3 regions of the Pseudogracilibacillus sp. ICA-222130 genome follow, and region 3 is predicted to be linked to each of the others. Evidence: riboswitches for the same ligand, from Rfam matches in the RefSeq annotation. Region 3 holds a riboswitch; each other region holds the start of a gene.
What was found. Region 3 has a riboswitch for cobalamin ahead of WKT09_RS03435 (ribonucleoside-diphosphate reductase subunit alpha). Riboswitches for the same ligand answer to the same signal wherever they lie in the genome.
Positions count from the first base shown of each region.

Region 1: another riboswitch for cobalamin. It lies ahead of WKT09_RS08435 (DUF4430 domain-containing protein); the one in region 3 lies ahead of WKT09_RS03435 (ribonucleoside-diphosphate reductase subunit alpha).
Region 2: another riboswitch for cobalamin. It lies ahead of WKT09_RS02715 (DUF4430 domain-containing protein); the one in region 3 lies ahead of WKT09_RS03435 (ribonucleoside-diphosphate reductase subunit alpha).

Region 1 is NZ_JBBKBG010000018.1:980-6,952, reverse strand. It holds gene WKT09_RS08435 (DUF4430 domain-containing protein) at 1-3,441, opposite strand, end outside; cobalamin riboswitch at 3,616-3,796, opposite strand; gene WKT09_RS08430 (murein hydrolase activator EnvC family protein) at 3,948-5,060, opposite strand; gene WKT09_RS08425 (C40 family peptidase) at 5,445-5,973, opposite strand, start outside.
Region 2 is NZ_JBBKBG010000003.1:15,707-21,679, forward strand. It holds gene WKT09_RS02695 (CPBP family intramembrane glutamic endopeptidase) at 1-44, opposite strand, end outside; gene WKT09_RS02700 (RecQ family ATP-dependent DNA helicase) at 50-1,573, opposite strand; gene WKT09_RS02705 (helix-turn-helix domain-containing protein) at 1,570-2,628, opposite strand; gene WKT09_RS02710 (ECF transporter S component) at 2,642-3,151, opposite strand; gene WKT09_RS02715 (DUF4430 domain-containing protein) at 3,158-3,580, opposite strand; cobalamin riboswitch at 3,696-3,880, opposite strand; gene WKT09_RS02720 (ATP-binding protein) at 3,882-5,633, opposite strand; gene WKT09_RS02725 (response regulator transcription factor) at 5,633-5,973, opposite strand, start outside.
Region 3 is NZ_JBBKBG010000004.1:1,016-6,988, reverse strand. It holds gene WKT09_RS03450 (MFS transporter) at 1-44, opposite strand, end outside; gene WKT09_RS03445 (ribonucleotide-diphosphate reductase subunit beta) at 311-1,354, opposite strand; gene WKT09_RS03440 (flavodoxin) at 1,335-1,769, opposite strand; gene WKT09_RS03435 (ribonucleoside-diphosphate reductase subunit alpha) at 1,766-3,991, opposite strand; cobalamin riboswitch at 4,181-4,392, opposite strand; gene WKT09_RS03430 (LysR family transcriptional regulator) at 4,519-5,424, opposite strand; gene gdhA (NADP-specific glutamate dehydrogenase) at 5,585-5,973, shown strand, end outside.

The sequences.
Region 1 (5,973 bases), on a different contig from region 3:
ATTCCATGCTCCATCTTTTCTTTGATTTTCTAGTAATTCTTCAATAATTGCTTCTCTTGTCCATTTTGCGTCTTCAGGAATATCAAACTGTCCTGCATCTAATGCAATTAAAGCAAACGCTAAACCGTTATTTCCCTGATATGTCATCGTATCAACAACAGTACCATCATATAATGTACGATCCGGACTATTATAAATTAACTCAATTAAATTAACACCGTCCACATTTCTTGGATCCACTTCTAATGCTAAAGCTGCTAGTGTTAAACGCTCGACATCAGTGATCGTTAAACGGCCATTTTTTAATGCGCCTACAATTTGTTCATTTACATTTTTCACGAACACATCTTTATATGACTTTGGTAATTTCTCACCTGATTGATATAAGCTAATAGCTAACCAATCACTGTCTACACCTGTCTTTAATACATAATCTTTTAAAGCAGTTAATGCATTCTCTGCTGATTCCTCAATTTTAGGCTTTTCATACGTAACGATAATTTCCTTTTTTGCCTTATTATTAGATGAATCCTCTGCTTCAACTGAAATCGTATTTTCTCCTTCTTTCAGTTTTACAGCATAAGAAGTAGATTTTGTTGGTTTAACCGTTTTTCCATTTAATTTTACGTCAGCATCTACTTGTCCATCCACATCATCTTCTGCTTTTACGCTAAATTCAATTTTTTCATTTAACACTTTTTGTCCATCATTTATACCTGTAATTGTAATGGAAGGTGGTGTTGTATCTTTTTCTGGAACTACATCTGTATCAATCACTTCAACTATCGTATATGGACGAACGATATTATTTTCCCCGGCATCATTTAATCGCTCAGCTGAAACATGGTACGTGCCTGTTTCGGAAAATGTAATATTTACCTTACCATCTTTATCTATTAGAACTTTTTCTCCATCGACTTCATATGGTTTTCCATCTATTAATATATGGGCACCCTCGACAGATTTTTCTCCTTTTAGAGTAAGTGATAACGATTCATCTACTTTTGTTTTATATGATTCCTTATCGAACCATGTATAAGTTGAATCTATATAATTTTCAACAAAATATAAAACGATAGAATCTCCATCTTTAACCTTAAAATCCGCTACTCCTACTGGTGCAAACTCATTATTTACGTAGTACATCCAACCACTTAAAGGACCTGCAGAAAATTCTGCTGCATCTCCTATCTTTTGAATATAGTTTCCACCATTATTTAAACCAAATTGTTGATCATCTTTCGGATCAAAACCATCCACTGTTTCTAATGCACGAATAATTGCATGAATTGCTCTTGCTTCGTCATGAACCAGTGATTTACCATTATTGTTGTTGTTAATATATTCCATTAAGTCATATGGAGATACTTCCACCTCTGTTGTCGGCACTAACGTTTGTCCATGTGATTCCACTCGAACATTTACCTTAACAGGGGGAGCTCGATCTTTTAAGTTTTCCATAGCTTTTTCTAATGCCTTTTGCGCTTCATCTATCTCTTCTTGCGTTGCATCTGTCTTATTTAAAATAGCTATAGCAACTTCTAAAGCTTCCTCAAATTTCTTCTTACTATCTGTTGTTTTATCATCTAATGTTTCGTTCTCTGCCTTCTCAATACTTGCTTCTAATTTTGATGTATCAACTTTCGGTTCATCGTTAATGGCAAAAACACCATAAGTTGAAAAATCTGTTGGATGAATAGTAATAGTACGTTTATCTTGATCTATTTGACCATTTTGTTTCACCCATTGATTTTTTTCTTCGTCATAATAAAATATATCTACATCTTGTTTTGTAAGATCCACATTTTCATTCACTGACATTGTTAATTCAAATGGATCTTCACTTGTTGCTTGATGATTTAACGTAAAGGATAGTACATTCCCTGCAACAGACAAATTATTATCCACTAAGTCCGTTTCTTTTGTAACATCTTTTACCTGAATGGTTGTATTTTCTGGTAAGTTACTTGGCATAGTAACCGTATTTTGTGTATCAGCAATCTCAAATATTTCCTTTGAATGTGCCGTTACTTCTTTATTAAATGGTAAAATTGTTTCTTTTGGTTCTTCTGAATTCCCTGGTAACTCAGGAATATCAAGTTCATTTTTCATTGAAATAAAAGGTGATTGTCCGTGTTCCACCGTAGCTAAAGCGAGTAAAGCCTGTTCTGTCGCCATGCCAATAGCACCTGCTGATTGCTTCTGCCACCAAAATGAACCATCATCTTGTTGATAATCTAATAAATCTTCTAATAAACTACCATTTTCTTTCGTCCATTTATCACTATATAAATCTTCTCCAACTGCAGCAAGACCCATTATAACGGAAGATGTAGTATTAGCATTCGGTCCAAACATTCCCGGATATTCATCATTTTCTACAAATTCCTCGTGTATATAATCAACTGCTCTTCCAACAGCTTCCTTAACGTCCGCACGCTCCATATGTGGTGCTAACGCTAATAGTGTCCATCCTGTTGCATCTGTATCACCGAAAAGGCCGTTATTACTTTGCTCATTTAATATCGATTTAATATGTTTATCTTGATCATAATCTGCATCCACTAAATCTAATGCGATAAAAGCCCAAGCTTCTCCCCATATTGTAGAGAACATTCCTCTATCATTTTGCAATTCTAATAAATCTTCTACTAAATTTTGCTCGCCAAATTCATATGGGTTTAATCCAAGAATTAATGAACCTATAACAGCGCCTGCGTTTTCATTAGGATCTTTGGATGCTTCTGTTTTCCCTTCAGACCAATATGTAAAATCTAACCATGGATTACTATCTTCTTTCCACGGAAAATCCTTTTCTAAATTTTTTAGTCCAGAACTCCATAATGCGGAAAATACCCAAAAATCACTATGAGATCCTTTGTATGATTCAGTGTATTCAGGTTGATTATTTTTATAGTATTGAACCGTTTTATTAGTAGATGCATCTACTAACGTTTTAAGTTCTTCCTTAGATAACGTTTTTTCCTCAGATTCTTCGTCAGATTCTTTATCGGATTCTTCATCAGATTCTTCGTTAGATTCCTCATCAGATTCTTTTGTTGTTTCTTTCGTTACTTCTTCCGAATCTTCTGACTTATCATTTTTGTTATCTTGCTCTCCCTCTTCTTCACTTAACTCTTTCGAATTCGGTTGAGCTTTTGTACTATCTTTTTCATTATTTTCCTTTTTTACTTCCTTTTTATTCTCAGTTTCCTTATTTACTTCTTTTTCTTTATTATCATTTTCGGTACTACCTGTTTCATCCGGTTCTTCTACAGTATCTTCGTCTACCCCTTCAGTTTCTTCCTTCATTGTTTCCATATGTTTTTCTTCATCAACCAACTCATTAGCAAAAATATTTGTTGGTAACCAGGAAACAAACATTACTAATATCAATAAAATTGATATCAACTTATGAATTTGTTTCTTGCCATTCCTCATTAAAATTCCCCCTTCGTATTTAAATAGATTTGACTTATTTCCCCACACAAAATAACCTTGAACATTCCGGTTCTGTTCAAGGTTATCGTATGAATATTTATCATAAATACACGTATGTATGCATACATAGGTATAATATATGAATGAATATTTCCCCTTAGTCCCGGAAGGTTCGAAATAATACTCATCTTGACAAGTCTCCTGACTTAGGATCATTGCAATCGCCTTTTCCTTCCCGGATATTTATCCAGTGGATTCAAAAGCTTGCTTCCCATTACAGTGGCCGGACCGTTCAGGATTTTCACCTGATTCCTTATTAAGTTGCATATGCAACATCAAAATGAAATATACAGTTATTTATGTAGGTATAATGTACACCCATCTTATATCATAGTACAACTTTTCTGAATTTAAAAGCATCTTTATAACTATGTCAGGAAGTAAATGTAAAAAGCAATAAAAAAAGTGTGAAAAAGGAGTTTCCTTCTTCACACTCGTTTCCTATATTATCTTAAAAATGCAGTTGGATTTGTAATGTTGCCATTATTATGTACTTCGAAATGTAAGTGAATACCTGTCGAATCACCTGTCGCACCCATGACCCCAATTTGTTCTCCACGCTTTACTTTTTGGCCAGATTTCACAGTAATTTTTGACATATGTGCATACAATGTTTTTAAACCATTACCATGATTTACAATTACCATGTTTCCATAACCACCGGAATTCATCCCAGCCGATTCTACCGTACCAGCTTCAGCCGCATAAATTGGAGGGGATGTGCTTCGATCCGTTCGAGCAATGTCAATCCCTTTATGCATTGCTCCCCAACGCTCTCCAACATGACTAGAAATATATCCGCCATCTGTCGGCCAACCTAATGATGAGTTACTATTTGCAGTATCAACCGAAAAAGATGTTCCGATATCTTCTGCTTCCTTTTCTGCCTCTAATAATGCTAATTCTTTATCTTCTAATTTTAATTTTTTCGTTTTAGCTTTAAATTTCGCTTCTTTTTTCTTTATTTTTTCTTTCTTTTCCTCTGTTAACTCTTTTTGCATTTCTGTATTTTGCTTAATTTGTATTAACTCTTGCTCTAAATCTTCAAGTTGGGCAAGCTTTTTCTCAACTTTTGCCTTATCTTCTTCTAAGTCTTCAATTAAACTTGCATCTGACTCAGCAATCGTATTAACTGCACTTGCTCGACTAATAAAATCATTAAAATCTTCTGCACCAAATAAAATTTCGATATATTGAATGTCGCCACCACTAGATTGAATCGATTTTGCACGTTCTTTTAAAATGTCAAAACGTTTTTCGATTTCCTCTTCTAATTTTTCAATTTCCTTTTCTACTTGCTTTATCTCTTTTTTTGTTTCTTTCATTGCCTTTTCATTTTGTTTCAATGTTTCTTTATATTCTTTTATCTCTATATTAAGTTCCTTTATTTCTTTCACTATTTTTTCGATTTCTTTATTCGCTTTCTTTAAGTCTTTCTTTATATTCTCTCTATCTTTTTGAATATCTTCTATCTTTTCAGCTGCAATATCATTTGTTGGATATAAAACAGTTCCTGCAAATAAAATTGCTACTGCTAAAAATAACTGTACATATTTCAATACATCTTACTCCCTTCCTCTTTTTGTCCCCAAAGCATATTATAACAATCTAACATTTCATGCGAATGTGATTCTCATTACAGTTTATTATCAAATTTCAAACAAAAAATAAGCACATATTACTATTTCAGTAACTTATGCTTATGTGACTATACAATTATTTCAAATTATGTAATAACTGTTACATTGCATCATTTACAAATAGGTTTGTACAAATAATATTTATTTCCAGCTTGTCCCAGTATCAACCTACTACTAACAAGAAAATGAATATATAAAACACGTTCATATCAAAGATTTACATATATACAAACAAAATAAAACTAGCATGAAATAGAGTGGTCCTCCACCTATTTCATACTAGCTTTTCGTTATGAAACTTAATTATTTAACTCTTCTTACGTGACCGTTGAAAGCCTTACTCCAGTAAGGATTATTCATGCTTACGATTTCTACTCCTCTATCAGACTGAGATCCGATGAACTGTCCTCCACCTAAGTAAATTCCAACATGTCCATCTGTTTTGTACGTATCAAAGAATACTAAATCTCCAGGTTTTGCGCTGCTGTAATCTACTTTGGAACCAACACTTCTCATACCTGATGTACTTCTAGGTAAAGAAATTCCTTCTTGCTCATACGCCCAAGATACGAAACCAGAACAGTCAAATTGTCCAGCTGCTGGATTTTTCGCTCCAAATACATAAGATGAACGACCGATATACTGTTTACCAGCTGAGATTGCTGATCCACCTGTTCCAGTATATGCTGGTGCACTTTCTTTCTTTTCCTTTTTAGGAGTAGATGATGAAGTGCTTGTAGCTGATGAACTGCCTGTAGATGATGAAGTACTTGTAGCTACTTCACTGTTATTATTAGATCCATTAGAATTCGATGTGCTTGCTGTAGAAGCA
Region 2 (5,973 bases), on a different contig from region 3:
ATTTGTTTATCCGTTAATTGTTTGATGATTTCTGCTTGCTTCATACATATTATTCCTTTACTAAAAGTAATGACCTTAATTGTTCCATCCAATTTAATGGTTGTACAGGTGCGTCGTTTTTCTGTTCAACATCCCAATTAGTTAATTGAAACCCACAATTTGTACAACAATTTGTTACCTGTCGAATAGTTTGTTGGAATCCACGGTACAATTCTTCCCTTAAACATTTATCATACGTCATATACGATTGTAACTCAAATGCTTTTTCCTTCTTTAATTGAATTCTTTCTTGAATATATGCCTCAATGTCATCCCAAATAGACGGGGGGATAGTTTTTTGTACTATCATATTGTTATCCATCATACCACGAGTCTGTAATTGAAAATATAGAAAACGTATTTTTGTTGCTTTCATTTGAAATAACATTTCTACTTCTTCATCTTTTTGTGGCAATGGCTTCTGTTCCTTTATGAAAGGTTGGAGGATATCATTTATAACTAATAATTCATTCTTTGTCGGTAAATCTTGTTCGATTAATTGAAGTGGCAGGTGAATATCTCCATCCTTATATAACACAAAACTAACACTTTGTTTTCCATCTCTACCTGCTCGTCCAATTTCCTGAATAAACGCTTCTATGTTCGATGGCATTTGATAATGAATAACTAAACGAATATTTTTTTTATTAATTCCCATACCGAATGCACTTGTACAACAAATAATATGTAATTGATCATGCATAAATTGTTGTTGTACCTTTAAACGATCATTCGTATCCATTCCGCCGTGATAATAGGCGATAGATCGATGTCCTAAATGCATTTGCAATGTTTGTGCCATCTGTTCTGTCATTTTTCTACTCGAAAAATATATGATGGTTGGTACATGATAATTTTTTAACAATGAAACAAGCATATCTAGTTTTTCTTGCTCATCTGTTACTTTCTCCAATACTAAAGCAATATTTTCTCGATCTATGTTATATAAATGTCTAGCCATATGATGTAATTGTAATTGTCGTTCAATATCATCTTGTACAGCAGGAGTTGCCGTTCCAGTTAACGCCAATACAGGAGGATTCCCTAAAGCGTTTATGACAGCATGCAACCGTAAATAATCTGGACGAAAATCATGCCCCCATTGTGAAATACAATGTGCCTCATCAATAACGAAAAGCGAGATTTTTCTACGAATGCATAGATCCATAATTGTTCGTTGTTGGATTAATTCCGGAGAGATATATAATAATTTATATGCATGGAGATGGCGCAAAATATCCTGTCTTTCTTTCCAAGTTTGCATACTATGTAATGCCACGACTTCTTTAAACCCATAAGCCCTAGCTTCACGTACTTGATCAATCATTAAAGAAATAAGGGGAGAAACGACAATCGTTAAATTTGGTAACACTTTTGCTGGTAATTGATAACAAATTGACTTTCCCGATCCTGTCTTCAGCATTCCTAACACATTTTTCCCTTGTAAGACGTCGTGAATGATTTCTTCTTGTCCTTCATGAAATGAGTCATAAGAAAAATGCCTTTGTAATAATGCTTGTAAGTTTTTCTTCATTTGTCACCTTCCCCTTTCTTTTGTAAATATATGAATGCTAACCGGATTTGAAAATAGGTGATTGATGGACAAACATGATCCTTAATCGGTTTTAATTTAAATGTTTTTGTTCGTTGAATGGCGCCATTTATTTCTTCTATTTTGTCTAATGTGATAAATTGTTCATATGGAAAATTCGGTTCATATAATGCAATTTCAACTAGATGGTCATATATCGTATTTAATTTTAATTTACGTATGGAGGCAATCTTTTCTAATGGATAACCTTGTTGCCATAAATTGTATGTTTGCTTCGTAGAATGGGTTAATTTGGAATGAATCGTTTCATCTCGAATTTGTTGTTTCATAAGGCATAAAATAGGGTGTTGGTCAACATCTATATGTTGTAACATGTAATGAATAACATTCAATGTCTCCAACTCTATATCTGCGATGTCTAACTTATATTTATCAACCAACTGCTGTTTTGATTGCCCAATGATCGTAGCACCTGTCAGTTGATCCACGAATAAAGCAGCTCCAAGTTCCGTCACTTGAACTAATAAACTTCGTAGTTCAATATATAATTTGTCTAAACATTCATTTACACGATCCTTCGTTTTTCCATATACTAATTTCACCCACTGTTCAACAGATCTGTTTTCAACGATCGGAATATATTGTTTGTTTCCGACAGACTTATTTGTCCATACTTGGATTAATAAAAGTAATCGTTCAAAAAAGATGCGATCCATCTGTGCCAATTGTTTCCCATTCAAATGATACATTGAAATTTCATCTTGCAATTGTAAAATAGATTCATCTGTCATATTACATAATGTATATTGTTGGCCCACTATTTTTAGCTTGTCGGCTTCAACGAGTGATAAAATCTCTCTATCGTATACATTTTTGTCTAACTGTTTATAGATAGTAAAAAAACGATTCAAATGAAATAAATTTGCATCTTGAATCGTTTGGATCGATTGTTTTCCTTGTATAATATAATAAGGTGAATTAACGGAGCGTTCACCTTCCATTTTATACAAACAGTATAAAATAATTTGTTGAAACAATGAACTCCTCCTTTTAATGTTGAATATTGAAACGGTCTTTTGCATATCGTTTCATTAAATAAGAAAAAATTGGATAAAGCACCATAATGAACAGGGCATTTCCAATTGCATGATACGTATCATAAGGTAGACCTAAAAGATAGTATGGCCAGAATTTTCCCGCTACTTGGTATGTTACTAGCGATATAATAAATCCATATAAATACCCACAGAAGATTCCATACAATGCTAACATATAAACAGAAATATGTTTTACATATTTACCTATACATCCACTCATTATACCAATTAATCCCCAGGAGAGGACTTGCCATATTGACCAAATCCCCATCCCAAGTAACATATTTGATAAAAATGTAATAAGTAAAGCCAAAACAAATGCAGCGCCTGGTCCCATAATGATACCAGCGATAATAATAATCGCCGTTACTGGTTGTACGTTAGGAATAAAAACTAAAAAAGACCTTCCAACGACCCCTAACGTAGCTAGTATTGCTAATATCGTTAATTTATACGTATTCAACGTTGATTACTCCCAAGGTTGAAAATCAAAATTAACTTCATCTCCATCGGAAAGTTCGTACTCTCCTGCACCAACCATCGCCATTTCATCATTTACAAAATACATCCAAGCCTTTTCTTCTCCTTCTTCAGCTGCTTTTCCATCAATTGACGTAATAAAGCCACCATCTTCTTCAATATCAAAGTTTTCTTTCATAACGTCTAATAAAATCGCACCATCTTCTGTCTTAATTTCCTTTTCTTCTAACACTTCCTCGCCTTTATCCAAAGAAATTACGACATCAATTGTAATCTCCTCTGACACTTCGTTTGTTTCATTGTTTGCTTGATTATTCACAGCGTTATTTGCTTCATTTGCATCATTTGAACACCCGACTAAAACTCCTACAGATAATAATAATGCAGATAAAATCGTCATTAATTTTTTCATTGTAAAACGCTCCTTTATTATAGTATGAAAACAAAAAAGGTTGTAACAAAAGCTCACTCGTTTTGTTACAACCTCTATAAACATATTCATATAGAAGTAGCTTGAACCCCGAAGCTCTTTTACACAATTATTGCTAGGTCTACTGACTTAACCATCATCCTACTTTGGATTCCTTCCCATATCGATGGATACAGTGGATTACATCCATTTCGTCCAGTATTACAGTTGCGAGGACAGTTCTAGATTTACACTAGATTCCCGATGTATGAACATCATTTAGCCAATAATTTTTATGAAATTATTATTGTGGTATGGTGAAATAGAAAGTTGTCCCTTCATGCAATTTACTTTTGACAGAAATGACCCCTTCATGTGCTTGAATAATATGTTTTGTAATTGCTAGTCCTAGTCCTGTACCTTTTTTATCACTTCTCGTTCGTGCTTTATCCGCTTTATAAAAACGTTCAAAAACGAAAGAAAGGTCTTCTTCAGGAATTCCACTACCATTATCACGTACTTCCACATGTAAAGAATCTTCTTTTGATTGGACTACTACTTCCACATGACCACCATTTGGTGTGTGACCGATTGCATTATCGATTAAATTGGTGAAAACTTGTTCCATTCGGTCAGGATCAATGAATAGCAGTGGCTGCTCAATATCCATTGTTAATGATAATTGTACACCATTTTCTTCTGCCATGCCATAAAATTTTTTGTACACTTTTTCTACAAACATTTGTGTGTCTATTTCTTCTTTATTTAACTCAATATGGCCAGCTTCCATTCTTCCAATATCAAGTAATTCATTCACTAAACGACTCATTCTTAAAGATTCTTCGAGAATAATTTGAGCAAGTTCATTTTTCTCCGCTTTACTTTCTGCAATATCATCTACTATTGCTTCACTATATCCTTGCATTAAAGCAATTGGTGTTCGTAACTCGTGAGACACATTAGAAATAAAGTCTTTTCTCAATTTATCCATTTGTCTTTCCTCTGTCATATCACGTATAACAGCAACTGCACCACGAATATATGTATCATCATATAAAGGTGTCATAATCATTACCCAATTTCGTCCTTGTAATTGAACTTCTTGAATAACTTCTTTTTCTTCTTCAATTACCTTTTGGAACACGGCATATACATCGTCAGGTAATTGCTGCATCGTTTCATCTGAAATATTATGCTCAAAATACCAATCCCGTATAAATTGTTCTGCGGGTGGATTAATTACAATTACTTTTGCATCCCTCGTTAAGGTAATAACTCCATCTGCCATTGAATTTACCAATCGACTTAATTGTTCTTTTTCATGTCGTAATGCATCGATATGAAAATTTAATTGTTTCCCCATTTTATTAAATGCAACAGCAAGTTCTCCTATCTCATCATTAGATAACACTGGAAGTTTCGTATTAAATTCTCCTTTTGCCACTTGGATAGCTGCTTTACGCATTTGAATCAATGGAGCAGTAATTCTCGTTGATAAGAAAAATGCAAAAATGGTCGTTAAGACGATTGCAATTGCTGCTCCAACATAAATAATTCTTGTCGTTTCTGCACGTGTTTGGTTAATGACATCCAATGATTGTAAAACATAAATAGCGCCTTGTTGTTTGCGCATTGGAATACCAATAACCATTATTTCCGAATCATTATTTGGTACGGTAAGTTTTTCATTAAACACTTCGTTTTGTGTTGCTACATGCAACATATCTTCATTGACTACCGGAGATATCTCTTTCACCTTAGTTAAAGACTGATTGGTCGTTTTTGATTCCCATAATGATTCATTATGTTTATATAAAAGCACTTTACTGGAAGGTTCTTTTACCGTCTCTACCAAATCCATTACCATATCTTTATCATCATGTTCTTCTACGATCATTGAAATTTTAGTCGCTGCTTGAATCATTGCTTTTTCGGCTTCTTGTACGTGAAATCTTTCGAAAAATTGTAACAGTAAAATCGATAAAATAAATAAGACAAAAGAAACTAGCAATAAAATCGTTATTGCTAGTTTCCCTACTACACTTCTCCAGAACATTATTGTTCTTCTACCTCTAATTTATATCCGATTCCCCATACTGTAACAATCATTTTCGCTGCTTCTTTTGAAACACTTGTTAGTTTTTCACGTAATCGCTTCACATGGGTATCAACTGTTCGTAAGTCACCGAAAAATTCATATTGCCACACTTCTTTTAACAAATCTTCTCGTTTATACACTTTATCAGGCGACTGTGCTAAAAACACTAGTAACTCATATTCTTTAGGAGTTAGCGAAATTTCTTGATCATTTGCAGTAACACGATATGCATCCAAATCAATGGTTAAATGTGGAAAAACGATTAAATTATTTGTTTGCATAGACGTTTGTTTCACAT
Region 3 (5,973 bases):
GCGAAATCTTTCGTGAAAATCTTATCTTGATGATCATCTTGCATACATTATCTTCCTTTCCTTCTTAATAGTATACATGAAGGAAAAACCAATTTAAAGCTAATGATTTGCTTCGTTTGTCATTAGTTTGCACATTCTTATGTAAAATATAAAAATGAGGTTTGGATAGAAGAGGAAATGATCGATAAGACCAAGAATTAGCGAATGAATAAAGCGAGTTTGTCGCGTATATGATGATTATTCACCCAATTCATGTGTCTGTATCGTATTCCAACTATACCCAAACCTCATCATTATGTTGTTTTTGTTTTTATAGATCGTCAAAACCGTTTAAATCACTTGTTTTCGTATATTGTCTTGATGTTTGTTCAAAAAAGTCCGTTTTTGTACCATCAAAATTATCTACATAGGCACGAATCCATTTCATCGGGTTTTCCGTATACTCTGGATATAACTCACTTAATCCCATCATTCGTAACATTTTATTGGCACGATATTTCACATAACCAGCCATTTCATCTAAATTAATACCGTCCACATCTTTTAAAACATAAGTCGACCATTCAATTTCTAATTCAACAGAATCACGGAAGCTATCATATACCCATGAAATAAATTCCTCATTGTTATAAGATGGATTTTCCGCTAATGTTGCACGGAACATTTCCGAAATGAAGCGACCATGTTCTAATTCATCACGGTTAATATAACTTACCATTGTAGACGTTCCAACCATTTTATTATGACGTGCTAAATTATAAAAGAACGCAAATCCAGAATAGAAGAACATTCCTTCTAATAAAATCGTATATACCATCGTTTTTAGGATGTTTTCAATCGTTGGCTCTTCGGCAAATTTATTGTAATGGTGCATAATCTTTTCGTTTCGTTTTAATAAAACAGGATCTTTTCTTCCGAGTTCAAATGATTCATTTTGTTCTGCAAGTGAAACGACAGAAGATAGTACATATGAATATGATTCGTTATGTACCGCCTCTTGTTGTGCGATGACTGCCATAATTGACTGGACAGATGGATCTGTCGCATATAATGAAAACAGTAACGCCGTTCTCGTCTGTGGTGCGTCTAATGTCGATAATAACCCAATAATTTTTAAATAAGCATCACGTTCTTCTTCTGTTAACGTAGGGAACTGCTTAATATCACTCGACATGTTCACCTCATCTGCTTGCCAATAATTTCCGACTAATCGTTTATACATTTTATACCAATGTGGATACGCAATGTCGTTCCAATTTAAAATACCACTCGATTTTCCACCGAAAATCCCCGTTGATTTGTTCGGGTTACGCGGTTCTAACGTTTTTGCACGTTCAAGCAGTAACTCTGACATCTTCTAACACTCCTTCTAGCCAGTTATCAATTAATACTTCTTGGGAGCCTCTTGGGGACTGTTCGATTTTCAAACCGTCCCACTTACTCTCATAAAACTTCACTAATTTATCCACAGCTCCACAAAACATAGCATCTCCACCAAATTGTGTATCGCCTGAACCAAATACTGCTACATTATTCGGTTTATAGCCGACTTCTAATACAAAATCTTTCACTTCATCTGGCGTTCCACCCATATCCCACGTAAATGTGCCGAGAAATATATAATCGTACACACTTAAGTCTGGTACATAATCAATGCCAATCGATAACATATCGACCTCTATTCCTTCACATACTAATTTCCGTTCAATATGTTCCGCAATCTCTTCTGTATTTCCGCTATAAGATAAATAAGCAATTAAAGTTCTCATGAATGACACCACTCACATTCTTCAATATCGTTCGCAGTAGATCGAACATAATACGATGTTTTTAGCCCCTCTTTCCAAGCTTGTACGTGTAAATTTAATAAAACAGACGCACGAATCGTATTTGGTACATACATATTAAATGAAATACTTTGATCAATATGCTTTTGTCTTACTGCGTTTTGCTTTACAGACCAACGCTGATCTACAATATATGCAGAACGACGATAAATGTTATACGTTTTATGGTCTAATGCTGGTGCAGTGACTGGAATTTTGAAGTCCTTTTTCTCCTCGTAATAGAACACTTGGAAAATCGGGTCAATACTCGCAGTGGATCCTGCAATCATCGCTGTTGATGAGTTCGGTGCTACTGCCATTAAATACCCATTACGAATACCATTTTCTTGTACTTCTTGTTTTAATGCTTCCCACTTTTCACCTTTATATCCACGTGAAGTGAAATAGCTTCCTGATTGCCACTTACTTCCTTCAAAGAGACGGTAAGCTCCTTTTTCTTTACTTAATTCCATACTTGCTTGAATCGTTAAATAAGCAATTTGTTCATATAATTCATCCGTGTAAGTTAATGCCTCTTCTGACTCCCATTCGATACCTTTCAGTGCAAGCAAGTGATGCCAACCGAACGTTCCTAAACCTACCGCTCTATATTTCTGGTTTGTCAGCTGTGCTTGTAAAATCGGCAATGTGTTCATATCGATGACATTATCCAACATCCTTACTTGAATCGGAATGAGTCGCTCTAAAACACCTTCTGGTACTGCGCGACCTAAGTTGACAGAACTTAAGTTACAAACAACATAATCCCCAGTTTTGTACTTTTTCACAATAACATCTTCATTTTCAATATACTCTTCTAAAAACTCTGTTGGTGATTGATTTTGTGTAATTTCTGTACAAAGGTTAGAACAGTAGATGATGCCAGCATGACTATTTGCATTCATACGGTTTACTTCATCACGGTAAAACATAAACGGTGTACCTGTTTCTAACTGAGAAATCATGATACGTTTCATAATATCAATTGCCGGTACTTTCTTTTTCGTTAAACGTTCATCGCGGATACATTCTTCATATTTCGTCCGCCACGTTCCAGCACCTTTTTCTTCATCATAAAAATCTTCTAAGCTATACCCCATCACTTGTCTTACTTCATGTGGGTCAAATAAATACCAGTCACCACGTGCTTCTACTTGTTCCATAAAGTAATCTGGTAAACATACCCCAGGGAAAATATCATGTGCTCGCATACGTGCATCCCCGTTATTTAATTTTAAATCTAAAAACGGTTCAATATCGATATGCCATACATCTAAATAAATCGCGATCGCACCTTTTCTCGTACCTAACTGGTCTACACTTACCGCTGTATTATTTAACTGACGAATCCATGGCACAACACCACTCGACATTCCTTTAAATCCTTTGATTGCACTCCCACGGCCTCGGACTTTCCCCATATAAACACCAATTCCACCGCCGTTTTTTGATAACTGTGCTACGTCTGTATTCACATCGTAAATCGATTGTAAACTATCCTCGACTGTATCGATGAAACAGCTAGAAAGTTGTCCATGTGTTTTTCCTGCGTTATTCATTGTCGGTGTTGCAACCGTCATATATAAATTACTTAAAGCCCAATAAGCTTCTAAAATATAATCCATTCGTTTCTCGCGATCTTCATCCTGCATTAAATGCATGGCGATAATCATCCAACGTTCTTGTGGCAATTCAAACACGTTTTTCTCATGGTCTGTCGCCAAATACCTTGTCGCTAATGTATAAATCGCTAAATAGTGAAATAAACTATCGCGTTCTTGTTCGATCTTACTTCCTAAAAAGTCGATCTCTTCTTTTGTATATTTTTCTAATAATTTATTCGTATAAATGCCTTTATTCGTTAATTGATTAATTAATGTATAAAAATCTCCATATTTTTCAGCTGGATCATATCCGCGGTTAGCTGCAGCTTGTTCATACAATTGTGCCGCATATAAACGACTGGCAAAGTATGTCCAATCCGGATTAGCTTCATCAATATTTTCTAATGCGATTTTAATCATTTCGATGTGAACATCTAACCCTGTCACATTCTCTGTTGCGTTGAACATCTTTTCTTTATATGGTGTGACATCTACATTTAATCCTTCTTGTGCCAACGTCATTAATGCTTCTACCTTGTTTTCTACCTCTAACATGCTCATCTATAAATCCCTCCTGAAAAATGATCCCCGTATTCCATATGGTGATCGCTTCGTTTCCTGTTCTCCTACGTATGTACATGTATAATAAAAAGCCGTTTATTCGCATGAGGAATAAACGGCTAAAAAGACAACAAAATATGTACTATTTCAATATCCATGCCGTTTCGAAAATCCCTCACCCCGGAGAAGTGAAACTAATGCGATTAGGCAGGTCTCCTGACTTATATGTATCTCCAGAACCCCTTCCTATATGTGTTGCCTTTCTCTCGATAAACAACTACATATAGTGAGCATGTCCTTTCATATAAACAACATAATTACAGTTGCGGGGGCAGTTCTAGCTTCCCACTAGATTCCCTTTTTAAGACTTTCGTATGTCACCTTAATCACTATATATTGTGTATTCAATTTTATATTTCATCTATATATTGTGTTTTAATCTTAACATATTCATTTTTATGATGCAATATATTTTTACAAATTTAGCGATTATTAGCATAGCATGTTTATAGATTTGTAACACTAATTTAGTTTTGATACACTTCTAAGCGCATAAAGAAATCTTTTATAAATTGATAAAACAATTTTTCGGTTGGTAATAATTCACGTTCAGCAGGAATAATCGCACCGACTGATCGTTTCAAACTAGGTTCGGTAATAGGAACCTTTACGGTAGCACGTGGCAAACAATCCACCAATGTTACTTCCGGAATTAATGTCACACCTAATCCCGCAGATACAAGTCCTTTAATCGCATCTAAATCTTTTCCTTCAAATGAAATTTTCGGTTGGAAACCACGTTGTAAACAACCTTCCATAATGACATCGTGTAAAATAAACCCTTTAGGAAACATGACAAACGATTCATCGCGCAATTCGATTAATTTTAACGAAGACCTGTTTGCAAGAGAATGATTGCTCGGTAACAAAGCGACAATATCTTCTGTAAAAAGAACTGTACTTTTTATTTTCTCTTGGTCTTGTGGTAATGGCCCTAATAACGCAATATTAATTTCGCCCTTTTTCACCCAATCAAGTAGTTCACTATGTGTCCCTTGATTTAGCACGAATTTTACATCTGGATACTGTTTTCGGAAATAAAAAATAGCCGTCGGTAATATATAAGATGCTAAACTGGCTGCAAAACCTATATGAATGGTTCCTTTTTTAGGATCGGTATATTCAATCACTTCTTGTCTTGCGTCATCAATCACATTGATCGCTTTTTCCATATGTTCTAAAAAAACTTTCCCAATCCTCGTTAGTCGAACCGTTCTTCCTTCACGAATAAATAAATCTACCCCGAGTTCTTCTTCTAAATTAAAAATTTGTCTGCTTACTGCTGATTGCGCTACATGCAAAGCATCTGCCGCTTCCGTTACATGCTCACGTTTTGCAACTTCAATAAAATATTTTATTTGTCTTAACTCCATTTTTGTCACCTCGTATTTTCTATTATCTCATAAAAGCATTAATAATATCTATTAATAATATTGTTTAGATTGATACATGTATGATAAATTAGTAATAGAGGAATTATATAGAATAGATGGAATAGACGGAATTAATAGAAAGAAATGGGAGGCGAGCATCATGACTCAACTAGAGCGCGTCGTTTCAAAGGAAGAACAAGAAGTAATCGACTATATGGACGAACTTTATGAAAAAATAAAAGCACGTGACGCACATGAAGTGGAGTTTTTACAAGCTACAAAAATGTTACTAAATTCTCTTGTGCCAGTCTTTGTGAAGAATCGCACATATAGAGAAAAAAATATATTAGAACAATTGATTGAACCCGAAAGAATCATTACATTTCGGGTTCCGTGGATAGACGATAACGGAAAGACACACGTAAATCGTGGGTACCGCGTACAATTTAACAGTGCCCTTGGCCCGTATAAAGGTGGCCTTCGTTTCCATCCAAGTGTAAATTTAAGTGTTATGAAGTTTTTAGCCTTAACACAAATTTTTAAGAACTC